Regions from separate parts of the Rhizobium sp. BK289 genome, predicted to be linked through region 1. Evidence: predicted binding sites of a transcription regulator. Region 1 holds the regulator's gene; each other region holds the start of a gene.
The links. The regulator LexA, encoded in region 1, represses DNA repair genes until DNA is damaged. The targets are predictions, from matches to a motif close to TGTTCNNNNTGTGTTCNG.

Region 2: a site for LexA is predicted at 1,376-1,393, ahead of dinB (DNA polymerase IV). Genes of this name have one in related genera too.
Region 3: a site for LexA is predicted at 1,036-1,053, ahead of FHT84_RS11225 (2'-5' RNA ligase family protein). Genes of this name have one in related genera too.

Annotation. Positions count from the first base shown of each region.
Region 1 covers NZ_JACHZO010000009.1:143,715-146,932, reverse strand. Annotated here, with positions in the region: gene FHT84_RS19000 (ComEC/Rec2 family competence protein) at 1-990, shown strand, start outside; gene lexA (transcriptional repressor LexA) at 1,137-1,859, opposite strand; gene FHT84_RS18990 (VOC family protein) at 2,285-3,172, shown strand; gene kdsA (3-deoxy-8-phosphooctulonate synthase) at 3,169-3,218, shown strand, end outside.
Region 2 covers NZ_JACHZO010000013.1:131,091-134,308, forward strand. Annotated here, with positions in the region: gene FHT84_RS23305 (hypothetical protein) at 1-150, shown strand, start outside; gene dinB (DNA polymerase IV) at 147-1,244, opposite strand; gene FHT84_RS23315 (AraC family transcriptional regulator) at 1,474-2,601, opposite strand; gene FHT84_RS23320 (hypothetical protein) at 3,103-3,218, shown strand, end outside.
Region 3 covers NZ_JACHZO010000005.1:89,524-92,741, reverse strand. Annotated here, with positions in the region: gene FHT84_RS11240 (GNAT family N-acetyltransferase) at 1-27, shown strand, start outside; gene FHT84_RS11235 (methylated-DNA--[protein]-cysteine S-methyltransferase) at 64-627, opposite strand; gene FHT84_RS11230 (hypothetical protein) at 767-904, opposite strand; gene FHT84_RS11225 (2'-5' RNA ligase family protein) at 1,134-1,745, shown strand; gene FHT84_RS11220 (SulP family inorganic anion transporter) at 1,755-3,218, opposite strand, start outside.

The DNA.
Region 1 (3,218 bases):
CGGCGGCGGCACCGCGAAAACATCCTCTCGCGGATCCGTCTGATAAGCCCGCTGCTCTTCGTGTCGCGCTTCTTCGGTGGCGTGTTGTCGACCTCGTTCATCGGCGGTGCATCGACGGCCATCTTTTCGATCGAGCATTTTCACCGGCTGGCGACATACGGTCTCGCCGCCAACCTTGCGGCCATGCCGGTCGTCTCCTTCATTGTCATGCCGTTCGGCATGGCCGCAATGCTGCTGATGCCTATCGGCCTGGACGGGCCGTTTTGGAACGTCACCGGCGAGGGACTGGAACTAGTCATCCTGATCGCCAAAACTGTGGCCGGTTGGGGAGGCGACATCACCTTCGGCCGCCAACCCGGCTGGCTGATGCCGACCTTCATTGCCGGCTTTCTGATCATGACCGTGCTGCGGACCCGGCTTCGCCATTTAGGCTTGCTGTTGCTGCTTTCATCCATCGGCGTGGCGGCATTCGGCTCAGGTGTGCCGAAGCCGGATCTGATGATTTCCGAAGATGGTGTCCTGGTTGCGTTGCGACAGGACGATATACTCGCCACAAATCGCGAAAGGCCGCAGGTCTTCATTTTCGAACAATGGCAGAAGGCGCTGGTCGCAACCGAACATCAGCCACCCACCATGCTCCCCGCTGATGACCGGCTTCCGCAGATCAATAAGACGACCGATCGCCGCCGCCGGTTAAGCAGGGAAGAGCAAAATGCAGTCCGCAAGGCGATGGAGGAGGCTCTGGATCGGACAATGCAGGGAAGTTTCGCCTGTCAGAAGGGCGCATGGTGCGTGGCGATGCTCGACAACGGCGCCATGTTGGTCACCATCGAAAATGCCGCCTATCTGCCGCCGGCTTGCGATACCGCAAACATCGTCGTCACGCCGATCCGGCTACGACTTGATTATTGCCGTTCCGGCCGCAATGCTCATAACCGGTGCGACATTGCGCAAAACCGGGTCCATCGAAATGACGCTCACGGCCGATAAGCCTATTGTCTCTGTCGCTTTCGAAAACCCTCAGCGACCATGGACCAGGCACCGAACCTATGATTGGCGCACCGGCAAATTCGGTACGCCACCTGCGCAGATATCACCCGTCAATGATAGTCCAACTGTTGGTGATAACTCGTCTGTCAATGATAGCGCCGAATAAGCCCTACAAGCTTGCCCTGGACCTTGACGCGATCCGGCCCGAAGATACGGGTTTCATAGGCCGGATTGGCGGCTTCCAATGCGATGGAAGCGCCCTTGCGGCGGAATCGCTTCAGCGTTGCCTCTTCGTCGTCGACGAGCGCAACGACGATATCACCGGGATTGGCTGTCGTCGAATTGCGGATGATGACCGTATCGCCATCGAAAATTCCGGCGTCGATCATCGAATCGCCCCTGACCTCCAGCGCATAATGCTCGCCGGAGCCGAGCATATCGGCGGGAACGGTAATGTCGTGCGTGTTGTTCTGAATGGCGGAAATCGGAACGCCGGCGGCGATGCGCCCCATGACCGGTACCGATGCGGAACTATTGTGCTCGTCGTTGGCAACCTTTGCCGGGGCTGGAGGCGCGACTGGCTGGGGTTTGCCGAGGCTGCCCTCGATAATGCTCGGTGAAAAGCCGCGTCGTGGCTGCAGGCTTGAATTATAGGCCTCCGGCAGCTTGATGACTTCGAGTGCCCGCGCCCGATTGGGCAGGCGGCGAATGAAGCCGCGCTCCTCGAGCGCGGTGATCAGACGGTGAATGCCGGATTTGGATGCCAGATCCAGTGCGTCCTTCATTTCGTCGAAAGATGGCGGGACACCGGATTCCTTCATTCGCTCGTGAATGAAGAGAAGCAGTTCCTGCTGCTTGCGCGTCAACATCGTCTTGGAACCCCAAATCAAGAAAATCGTCGTGAAACAAATCCAGAACGGACACTATATGTTCCATATGTGTTCTGCAAGTGCTTAAATTTCGGTAAAGCTTCGCGGAGCCTATCAAATATTTGCCGCCATCGACTGGATCGCTTGAAATTCCTTGCGAATTATATCCGCGCTAATTCATCGATAAATATGAGAAATGCCGCTTTGTTCGCCTTATGGACGATTCACCTCAATCCTGCTCTGCTCGTGTGCGAATGAAGACGGCGACTGGCACATAACTCGACCGCAGTTGAGAATCAGTGCGCTCGGGTTGCCGCAGTTGCGTCCGGCCCACGTTCTCCTGCGCTTTCACGGGCTTGGCTTTCGGCTTGAATTGAGCATTGTATGAGCGCAAATCTGCTTTTGCAGGCAAACAAGGGAGGACCATGACTTTGTCGCCGCATCCGCTGGATCATCTCGTGCTGCCGACCGTCAACATCGCTCTGGCGCGGGAGCGCCTGGGCAAGCTTGGCTTCACGGTCGCACCGGATGCGCGCCACCCCTTCGGCACTGAAAATGCCTGTGTGTTCCTTGCCGACAAGACCTATCTCGAACCGTTGGGCGTGGCCTCGCAGGAGCAATGCGAGACGAGCATTGCCGACGGCAATGTCTTTGTTGCGCGCGACCAAGCCTATCGCTTCCGCGTTGCCGAGGATGGTTTTTCGGCCCTGGTTTTCGGCACGGACGATGCTGTCGGCGATGATGGGCGTTTCAAGGCGGCTGGGATTTCGGCTGGACCCATGCTGGATTTCTCCCGGCCGATGAAGATGCCGGATGGAACGGAACCCACGGCCGGTTTTCGCCTCGCATTTGCGGCGGATCTGCGTGCGCCGGATTTCCTGGCCTTCTGCTGCCAGCGCATCAATCCGCTGCCGGCCGATCGCAGCGTACTCGAGCGTCACAAAAACGGGGTGACCGGCATTGCGCGGGTGGCGCTTTCCGCGCTGAAACCGGCGGTGTATCGCAGCTTTTTCGAAGAGGTCGTTGGCGGTCCGCGGATCTTGGAGCATTCCTTCGGCCTGACGATCAAGGCGGCCAATGTCGATGTCGAAGTTTTGACGCCGGAAGGAATGGAAGCATTCTACGATTTGCCGGTCCATACCAGCGATCCCGGGCTGCGCGCACGCGCAATCCTTTTCAAAACGCGCGATCTTTCCGTGACATCGTCGCATTTCGCTGCTAACGGCGTCACCTACACGCGTAAGAACAATCGTATACTGGCAAGGCTGGCGCCCGGACAGGGCGCATTGTTCGCCTTCGAGGAGATAGCATGACCACGAATTCCGAAGTCACCGTCGGTGAGGGTGCCTCCAAGGTCCT
Region 2 (3,218 bases), on a different contig from region 1:
CAGAGAGGGACGGTTGAAAACATCCGCGGCGGTATAGCCTTGCCGGCCGGTCAAAAACAAGAGGAATTTAGTCATATTTCTACAGATTCGGCACGCATGGACCAAGGCAAGGCCTGGGTTCACCGTGTCTCCACCGTGACCGGCAATTAAATGCCGAGATCGAGCTGGGGCTGTGCGCGGCTATCGTCGGTTTCTTCGTTCGTCAGCGATGAAAGCGTGACGCCGAGCAGCCGAACCGGCCGCCTGAACGGATGGACGGTCGCCAGAAGTGCAGATGCCGCTTCGAGGATCTCGCTCAAGCCCGCGACCGGAACAGGGATGGTCCGGCTGCGCGTGGCCTGCGTGAAATCAGAGTATTTGATCTTCACGGTTACCGTCTTGCCGCTGATGCCGCTTGCCTCGCAGTAGTGCCAGACCTTCTCTGCAAGCGGCCGCAATTCCGCCGTAGCCAGATCGAGATCGTCGATATCCTCGGGAAACGTATCCTCTGCGCCGACGGATTTGCGGATCCGGTCGGGCCTCACCTGGCGTTCGTCGATGCCCCGGGCGATCCCGTAGAAATACGATCCGGACTTTCCGAAATGCTCCTGCAGGAAGGCGAGGGACTTCGCTTTCAGATCGAGCCCGGTTTCGATGCCGTATTTGCGCATGCGTTCGGCGGTCGCCGGCCCCACGCCGTGGAATTTGCCGACGGGCAGCGCCTCGACAAAGGCTGGCCCGTTCTTCGGCGTGATCACCGCCTGGCCGTTGGGCTTGTTCAGATCGCTTGCCATCTTGGCGAGAAACTTGTTGTAGGAGATGCCGGCGGAAGCATTGAGCCCGGTGACCTGCTTGATCCTGGCCCGGATTTCCAGCGCGACTTCGGTGGCAATCTCCATGCCCTTGAGGTTTTCGGTGACGTCGAGATACGCCTCGTCGAGCGAGAGCGGCTCGATCAGCGGCGTATATTCGGCGAAGATCTCGCGGATCTGCTGCGACACGGCCTTGTAGACGTCGAAGCGCGGCGGCACGAAAATCAGATCCGGGCATTTGCGCTTCGCCGTCACCGATGGCATGGCCGAACGAACGCCGAAGGCGCGGGCCTCATAGCTTGCCGCCGCCACAACGCCGCGCGCCGCGGACCCGCCGACCGCAAGCGGCTTGCCGCGCAGTTCGGGATTGTCACGCTGTTCGACCGACGCGTAGAACGCATCCATGTCCACATGGATGATTTTGCGGACCGGCGTCGAGCTCATATCGTTCATTATCGTCTCGGTAATCCGCGCTGGGATCAGGCCGCGCTGAAATGACGTTGTGTGGATGATGTCGTCTGAAAACCGCACGCAGTTTTCGACATCATACTCCGGCGTTCAACGCCGCCATAAATCGCAGCGGGTCGAACAAATACGGAACATATCACGCTTGGCGACGATATCAAACAGGCTCCTGGCCTTGCAAGGCAGGACATTGCGACGTCGCTGTCGGTCTTTATCGTCAAAGACCAAGCGTACCGAGCCAGTTATCGAAGCTTGAGACCATAGCCGTGCGCGACGGCGCTTCCGTCTTGAAATCGCGCGAATGCCTGCGCACTTCGCTTGGGTTGTAGCCGAACTCATGGGTGAAAGCCCGGCAGAAGTTGGCGGCGGACTCGAAACAGAACTGGCTGGCGATTTCGCCGATTTTCCGGCCATCGGCGGGATCGTTGAGTGCGGCGCGCGCGGCCAGAAGCCGTCTTCTTCTTATATAGTTGAGCACTCCGCTCGAGGTCTGAAACAGCTCGTAAAGGCGCGTCCGCGAGATCGCCAATTCGCGGCTCAGGGTTTCCGGCGTCAATTCTGCGGAGCCCAGGTTGTTCTGAATGAAATGCCTTGCCCGGGTCATCAAACCGCTTTGCGATATTTCGCCGTCGATTTCGCTGTGGACCAAGGGGGAGATTGTATGGAACACCATCTCGCGAAGCTGGTTCCTGACGCCTGGAAGATCATCTCTGGTCAAGCGAAGGAGATTGACTTCGAGGAAATCCATGTAGCTCGAAAGTAACGAGACGCGCGGGCCTCCAAGGACAATATTGCTGCTGGCGCTCGGCAGTCCGCCATAGGCGGCAAACAGATCGCATGGCAGGATCAGCGTCGTGGATTGCGCCGGCGAGGTTCGTCCGTAAAAGGGGCAGCCCAGCATTCGGATTTCCATCATGCCGGGCTCGTTTTCGACAACCTTGCCGTTAACGCTCGTCCATGTCTTTCCAGTGCGCAGGAAGGTGATCTGCCAATGATCTATCGAGCTGAAGCGCACCTTTTCGGGGGAGCGTTCGAAACTGAATGCCGGAGTGTCCTGCTGAATGAGCAAGACTCCTTCGAGGTTCCATACGACCTGCTTAACCGCGAACGGCTCGCACGCTTTTGCTTGGTTCTGCAGCCGCATATCGACCAGCGGAGCCATGCGCTCCTGCCAGGCTGCAAATTGTCGATCGGGGCGCAACTCCTCCGTCGAAAACGGCAGCGACGCCAGCTCCGTTGTTTCGGGAAGCTCGCTGTAAAGCGGTGCCTGAGGTGAGCGGGGCCAGCGCCGGCGCTCGACGGCCTTGGGCTGTTCAAACGAAATATCTGCTTTGCCCCACATCATTGTAGCGATCCCTCGACACTACATGGCGTGTTGTACTTGCCGCGGCTGCAGCGCGCCCCTTGAAAATTCTGCAGCTGGCCCCAACACCAGTTGATCATATTAAAACCACATTTGTTTGTGGATTAGCCGCCTTCTCGTGAGATCCAGCCTGATTTCCAACTTTTCATGCCGGAACGAATCTGTTTCCGTATTGTAACAGGAAGAGAGAGGGATAAACGCACGACAGGTTGCGTCCTCATCTTTGATGAGACGGAAAGTTCTGTTCGACAGCGCGGCGAGCAGCTTGGCGGAAGGCCAAACTGCCCGGGTGATGATCTCCGGCGGCCATCGCAAGGAACGCAAAACTGATACCCGAGAGGGTCGCATTGCCGCAAACCTTACTTCAATACTCGTAACAGTTACTTAAGCATTATTCTCTAATAGTTTCAAGAGTTTTATCGAGAGATCGAAATAATTTGAATGGATGTAGAAACGAAACATAGAGGACATGGAAGTAAGCAAATGGTAGTAAACCCAATTGAGCCGAAGTTTTATCTTTCCCGCCTTGTTTCAAGCTTGACTTCTGTTTGCTTGTGCATCCTTTTTCTTGCCTATCCTGTAGAAAATGCGGTTTCCGC
Region 3 (3,218 bases), on a different contig from region 1:
CGAGCCCGTCAGGGGCCGAAGGAATAAGGCGAGCAGCTTTAGCCGTACACCCGATCGTCCGGCTCAAAACGCCAGCGACTGCTGCACCGGCTTCGGCGGTGCCAGCTGGACGCCTTCCAACTCCAGCATGCGAGCCTTGGAGTTGGAGCCGCCCGGCGCGGAAAAGCCGCCGATCTTGCCGCCCGCAGCCAGAACGCGATGGCAGGGGATGATCAGCGCCACCGGGTTCTTGGCCATGGCTTGCCCGACATCGCGCGCGGCTTCCGGCCCTGCGCCAAGCTGCTTGGCCAAACTTCCATAGGTTGTCGTGTGACCCCAGCCGACCTGCCGGGCGGCGGCGTAGATCTGCGTGAAAAAAGCGTCCTGATCGCCGAGGTCGAGCGTGACATCGGAAAAGTCGATCTTCTCACCGGCAAAATAGCGCTTCACCTTGGCGACCACTCCCGCAATCTCCGGCGTCGGCGTGCCGGGCTGCGCATTCGACAGGCGCCGGCGCAGCAGGCGTTCGGTTGCCGCCGCATCCTTCGTCGGCAATTGAAAGCGCAGCACGCCGACATCATTCCAGGCGATGCCGCAAAAGCCGCCGGCGGTTTCGAAGATCAGGTAATTCTGCCTTGTCTCATTCATGACGAAAGCTCCTGTGTTTCCACTTGTCATGAAAATCGTCCTCGGAGGCGTCGAATTCAACCCGATTCTTGCGAAGATCGGCAATTGCCACTGTTTTAGCGACAGCGGGGTGGCTTCAAGGCGATTGCGAGCTGAAGGATCAATATCCACCGCCAGTCGGAGGCGCGTTCAGCGTCATGCCGCCGCCGGAATTATGATCGCCCGACGTGGAGCAAGCGGAAATGCCGAGCCCGATGACGGCGAGAAATAAGGCTGAAAAGATGGCTCTGGTAAACATGGACGGTCATTCCCTGTTGGAGAGAATGGAGAATAAGCCTCGCTTGGAATGAACAGATCAGGCCTGCATTTTATTCGATCCGCATTTTTAACGTGAGGATTGCAGAATTTTGGAATTGCGATTCCGCCATATGTTCTTGTTTTGTTCTTGAAATCGTAGCCATCGAGTCATATGCTTTCGAGATCGGAAAACAAAAGGAGGCAAAGCCAAGCCAGCTTTGAATGAAGCCATGCAACACATGGATCAGTTGTCATTTGATCTCGGCAAACCGCCAATTAATCGCAAGGGCAAAAGCCCGCCAAAGCGCCGGCAAGCTCTCTACTTTGCGGCATTGCCGGACCCGGAAATCGCTAAATTGACTGCTGAAATGACCGTCGACCAAAGTCGTCGAAACGGGTTGACGCGCATAGCGAGAAAGCATGATCTCTACCATGCTACCATCTATGCCATCGATATTGTCTCCCGCTCACAAGAGGAAGCCACCTTCGCTGCATTGGAGGCCGGGTCAACCATCTGCCTAAAATCGTTTCCCTTGATATTCGATCGGGCGGGCACATTCGGCAACGGCAACAATCGTCAATATGTACTCTGGTGCAGGGAAGGAAATGAGGGGCTAACGACACTTCGTCGGGAATTGGATGCTGCCATGCAAAGCATGGGCTTTGAAAGCCGCATATCCAGCTCGTTCCAACCCCATATGACGCTGTTCTATTGCGACCGCATTCTTCCCGAAGTGAGGTTAGACAAGCCCGTCGCCTGGACAGTGAAAACGTTCACGCTGGTCAACAGCTTCCAGGGCGCCGGCGAACACGGCCATGTCTGGCACTGGCCATTGTTCTAAATCTGGCGCTTACGGTTTTGGAACAGGTTCAACGGTTGCCGAAGACGCCATCACCGCAGCCACCGCATCATCGACACTGAAGCTGCAGCGGTGCTCGACGTCGGCAACACCGGCGGCCGTCATCAGATCGCGGACGCGGTCATGCACGCGGGCAAACTGGACACGCAGACCCCTGCGCTGCATGGCGCTGTCGAATTCCATGAGGGCGTCCATCGCCGTACTGTCGATATCGGAGCTTTCCTCCAGGCTGAGGATAACCGCCCGCAAACCGGTTTCACCGCCGGTGCCCGACAGGATCTCGCCGAAGATCGTATCGGCGTTGCCGAAAAACAGGGTCTCACCGGGGCGCCAGATGGCAATGCCCGGTATCTCCGAGGCATCGTCATGCCTGCCGATATCGACGAAGTCATGGCTGTCGTCCAGCCGGCCTAGGCGCGCGATATAAGGCGAGGCCAGGCGATGCATCATGGCGGCGAGCGAAAGGGCGATCGCCAGCAGCATGCCGTTGAGGACGCCGAAGGCCAGCACGCCGACGGCCGCGCCCAGCGCCACGTAGAAATCGCGATGCAGGCGGCGCAGGCGCAGGATCGGACTGGGGTCGAGCGCATGCGTCAGGGCCGCGATCACGACGGCGGCCAGCACCGGCTCAGGCAGAAGCGCAACGAGCGGCCCGGCACAGGCAATCAGGATCGCAAGACCGATCGCGGCAAAGACGGTGGTCGCCCGCGTCTTCGCCCCGGCCGCCTCGCTGGCAAAACCGGCGGAAAAGCCCGCACCAACCGGCATGCCCTGGACAACGGCGCTGGCGATGTTGGCGGCGCCGAGCGCACGAAGCTCACGGTTGACTTCCAGCGTCTCGCCGTAGCGCAGCGCCAAGGCTCGCATCGTGCCCCAGGATTCGGCAAAGAGGATGAGGACGAGCGGCACGGTGAACTGCACCAGACGCGAATAGGCGGCCCAGCCAGCATCCGGCAGCGACGGCCATTGCGGCAGGATCTCGATAGGGCCGACCAGCTTGACGCCGTAGCCCTCAAGGCCAAAGAGGTGGGAGGCGAGGATACCGGCGGCGAGCACGAGGAAGGCGCCGGGAACGCCCGGCAGCCGTTTCAGCAGCAGCAATGCCGCCAGCGCAACAACGCCGACGGCAAGGCTGAGTGGATTCCATTGCAGGATCGCGCCGAAGAGTGCTGCGGCATAGGTGAGAATGTTCGAACCTTGCACGGGCACGCCGACCATGATCGGCAGCTGATGCAGGATGATGGTGATCGCCAGCCCGAGCGCGAAGCCGCGCAGGACCGGCCGCGAGATGAAACCGGTGATGCCGCCGAGGCGCAAGGTGCCGGCAACGGCGAACAGAATGCCGGCAAGCGCCACGGCAACCGTGGCAAGGCCCGCCTTGATCGTGGCATCGCCCGGCACCACCGCCAAGGTGGCGGCAAGAATGGCAGCCGACGAGGATGTGGGGGAGACGAT